2 regions of the Pelosinus baikalensis genome follow, and region 1 is predicted to be linked to the other one. Evidence: riboswitches for the same ligand, from Rfam matches in the RefSeq annotation. Region 1 holds a riboswitch; the other holds the start of a gene.
What was found. A riboswitch is a leader RNA that binds a small molecule or an ion and turns the genes downstream of it on or off. The one in region 1 is predicted to bind thiamine pyrophosphate.

Region 2: another riboswitch for thiamine pyrophosphate. It lies ahead of thiD (bifunctional hydroxymethylpyrimidine kinase/phosphomethylpyrimidine kinase); the one in region 1 lies ahead of thiS (sulfur carrier protein ThiS).

Annotation. Positions count from the first base shown of each region.
Region 1 is NZ_JAJHJB010000015.1:40,747-42,949, forward strand. Features, by position in the region: gene thiH (2-iminoacetate synthase ThiH) at 1-79, opposite strand, end outside; gene LMF89_RS12045 (thiazole synthase) at 217-1,008, opposite strand; gene thiS (sulfur carrier protein ThiS) at 1,014-1,214, opposite strand; TPP riboswitch at 1,285-1,387, opposite strand; TPP riboswitch at 1,473-1,573, opposite strand; gene deoD (purine-nucleoside phosphorylase) at 1,621-2,203, opposite strand, start outside.
Region 2 is NZ_JAJHJB010000025.1:63,155-65,357, forward strand. Features, by position in the region: gene cytX (putative hydroxymethylpyrimidine transporter CytX) at 1-405, opposite strand, end outside; gene thiD (bifunctional hydroxymethylpyrimidine kinase/phosphomethylpyrimidine kinase) at 395-1,204, opposite strand; TPP riboswitch at 1,425-1,535, opposite strand; gene LMF89_RS16595 (efflux RND transporter permease subunit) at 1,783-2,203, opposite strand, start outside.

The DNA of each region.
Region 1 (2,203 bases):
TGTCTGCAGAAGTTGTATGCTGAAAGACTTCTTCCATATCTGCTTCTGAATACTGTAAATACTCGTCATAAAAACTCATATTCTCCCCTCCCCTAATTATGTGTATTCTCTCGGAGAAGAACTATCTATAGCCATAAACAGGCAAAGGACGAACATAACTATAAGCGTAGGTTAAGTAGCAGGCTGAAGCGTTAGTTATGTTTATCCTTTGTCGTCCTAAATAGGATTTTCCGAGATACTACTATGTAAAAATCCTGTAAGAGGTGATGATGAACTAGCATACTTCTCAGAACGTCCCAGTCCTGCCAAATACGCTTTTCGTCCAGCAGCTACAGCCATGCCAAATGCCTCCGCCATTAATTCTGGCTGGTTGGCACTGGCAATAGCAGTATTTAACAAACAAGCTGCTGCTCCCATTTCCATAGCCTCACAGGCATCCGAAGGCTTACCAATACCTGCATCAACAATTACAGGCAAAGCAATTTCCTCTATCAGAATTCTCAGAAGTTCCTTGGTTTTTAATCCTCGATTACTGCCAATCGGCGCACCCAGGGGCATAACTGCCGCTGCACCAACTTCAACTAGTTGCTTAGCCACCATTAAATCCGGACTGATATAAGGTAATACAACGAACCCTTCTCCTGCTAGAACTTCTGTGGCCTTAATGGTTTCGTAACCATCGGGCAGCAAATATTTATTATCCGAAATGACTTCTATTTTAATCCAATTACCACACCCCGCCGCTTTTGCTAAGCGAGCGATCCGTATTGCTTCTTGGGCATTTCTGGCCCCAGAAGTATTAGGTAATAGCTGCATGCCGGAAGGAATATGATCCATCACATTCCCCGTAGGAGAATTAAAATCAATCCTGCGTAACGCCACTGTTATAACCTCTGAGCCAGATTTTTTAACAATCTCAGGAATCAGCGTATCTGCTGAATACTTACCTGTACCAATAAATAAACGACTCTGCAGGCTTCTACCGCCAATTACTAATTGATCCATTATTTTAATCAACCTCCGCCAACAAATTTCAATACTTCTAAACGATCTTTATCTTGCAGAATAATCATATTCCATTCTTGCTTTTTTACAATTACCTCATTATATTCTACAATAATTGTTTCAAGATCCAGTTCCTTAGAAAGCAAAAACTCCCACAAATTCATCTCCTTATCTACATTCGCAACTGTTCCATTTAACACTACCTCCACCCCATTCACCTCCTCAATATAATAAAAAAGCCTATCCAAAGAGGATAAGCTTTTATCAATATTTATATAAAATATATAAAAACAGCTTCCCTACGTTGGTACTAACCACATCAGGTTCAAAGGGTCAGGAATTTTTATTCCCGCTCTGCCAAACGGCTCCCCCAGCCAATTATTCAATTGTTTTCGAATCGTATTATACTGATTTATTTCTAAATAAAAAAGCTTATCCCCAAAAAGGATAAGCTTATATCAATTGCTATAAATATAAAGCAGCTTCCCTACGTTGGTACTAACCACATCAGGTTCAAAGGGTCAGGAATTTCTTCCCGCTCTGCCAAACGGCTCCCCTAGCATTATTATTCGATTGACTAAAGTATAATACAGGTACCTCTAATATGCAATGTTTTTATTCTGCCATCGAAAGAGCAATTTTCATCATTTGCGTAAAAGTGGTTTGACGTTCTGCTGCCGATGTAGCCTCACCTGTTACTAAGCTATCGCTCACTGTAACAATGGTCAAAGCACTTACACCATGTTTGGCAGCTAAGGTATATAACCCTGCCGTCTCCATTTCTACTGCCAAAACACCGAATTTCATCCAGCGTTTCCAATCTTCAGGGTCATCATGATAAAACGTATCGGTTGTTAACACATTCCCCACTTTTGCTTCAATCCCTAAACTCGCAGCAACATCGTATGCTTTTTTTAATAGCTGAAAGCTGGCAGTCGGTGCATAGGTCATACCTGCAAAACGTTGAAGATTAATATTGGAATCGTGAGATGCTGCCATAGCCAAAACAACATCTTTGATCTTTACGTGTTCTTGCAGCGAACCACAAGTACCAATACGAATAATATTTTTCACATCATAACTTGTCATTAGTTCACTAGCATAAATCGATATGGAAGGGATTCCCATTCCCGAACCTTGCACTGAAACTTTTTTCCCATTATAAAATCCAGTGTATCCATACATGCCCCGAACCTCA
Region 2 (2,203 bases), on a different contig from region 1:
AACTAAGCCGCCAATCCCCATGCTCCAAAGAGAGAGCTGATCCATTCCCCACAGCATTTTGCTGATTTCATTAGCTGACCGGGCTGCAGCAATAATCATAACTGCTGTCCACCCTACAAGCTGCAGCACATTTAACACTGAAAATAAATAAGATCCATATACGCCAAAAGAAATACGAGTAGAGACGATAGCTGGTATCCTTTCCTGGGTACCAATGATACCGCCCAGCACCAAAATAATTACACCAACCACATGACCAATCACAATGGCTATTACTCCGCTTTGAAAGCCAAGAGGAGCTAATAACCCTCCTGTTAAGATTTCAGCAATGGATATTGCCGCACCAAACCATAAAAATAAAAAGTGATTAAAACCTAATGCATTATTACTTGTTTCATTCGTCATTTAACATACCTGCGCCTTTATATAAATTATAAAAATGATGAACAGGACCAACACCTTTGCCAATAGCAAAGGAGTGTTCAATCGCCGTGTGAATATATTCCTTCCCCCTAGAAACTGCCTCTTGCGCAGAATACCCCCTAGCCAAATTGGCAGCAATTGCAGCTGACAAGGTGCAGCCTGTGCCATGGGTATTTTGCGTAGCAATTCGAGGTGTACTCAAATATTGATAACTTTCTCCATCAAATAAAATATCGGTAGCATCATCTTCCCGATGTCCGCCCTTTAGCAGTACATACTTCGGTCCTAATTGATGAATGAATTTAGCAGCTTCTTCCATATCCTTCAAGCTATGAATCCTTAGCCCACTGATTTCCTCTGCCTCGGGAATGTTGGGCGTTACAACCGATGCTAAGGGTAGTAGGTAAGAGATCAATGCCTCTACCGCCTCGGGCTGCAACAAATAGTAACCGCTTTTCGATATCATTACAGGATCTACGACAATGTTCTGGGCATTATATTTTTTAAGACCATTTGCTATGGCTTTAATCGTTTCCGTACGAGAAACCATGCCAATTTTAACAGCATCTACTGTAATGTCATCAAAAATAGCTTCGATCTGTTTATCAATCACAGCTATATCAATATCCTGTACAGCAAATACGCCTTGTGTATTTTGCGCTGTCACTGCTGTAATCACACTCATACCAAATACCCCATGTGCCGAAAAAGCCTTTAAATCTGCTTGAATACCAGCCCCGCCACTTGAATCAGAACCAGCTATCGTTAGTACCTTCTTCATATAAGTTCCCCCTCTATTATAAATAAGAAAAATGCTGCGAGTTCTTGCGACTATAACAAAAAACATTTTGAACTGCGAAGGTCACGAAGAAGTACAAAGAACACGAAGGGTCTGTTTATATCTTTTTGACCGAGTCTTCGCATCTTCGTGTTTCATTGTTTTTTTAACTGCTCCTGATCATAATAAAAAAGCACATCCATAAGGATGCGCTTTAGCATACAAAGACTCTATAGCTCATCCCTCCGCTGGCATTACCCAGATCAGGTTAAAAAGGGTCATAGATTTCAGATCTATCTCTCAGCCGGCTCCTCCAGCTCCCCTTGACATGAATTATTCTTTTCCAGGCTCATCGTAACATATCTTACCTATCTTTTCAACCAAAGGATTTTACCGTTTGGCTTATAATTTGCAAATTTGCTGCCAAATATCAGTCTGACTCGCAGGCCTTCTAGGCTCTTTTAATCATGAAAGAACCTCTTCCTCATTTAATATTGTATTCCTGTCCAGTTAAGAAAATAAACCCACTTATAAAAAGTGGGTTCATTTTCACTGCTATCTATTTTGCAAGACCTTCAACATTAAGAAACATCAATCTCTTTTTTATGCTTCTTTAATTTTTTAATGGAACCCACACCCTGTTCAATCAGGACAAACAGTACAGGGATTAAGAATATTCCCAGGATTGTCGCTGCCAGCATGCCGCCAACAACTGCCGTTCCCATAGAATTTCTAGCACCAGCACCAGCACCTGTAGCAACTACAAGAGGCAAACATCCAATAATGAAAGCTAATGACGTCATTATGATAGGACGTAACCGTAATTTAGCTGCCTCAATAGCGGCTGCAACGGGTTCCATTCCCTTATCAACCCTAACTTTGGCATATTCTACAATTAGAATTGCATTCTTAGCCGACAATCCAATGAGCATAACCATCCCAATTTGCATGTAAACATCATTTTGTAAATTACGTACGAATTGGAATAAAAATGCGCCGAAT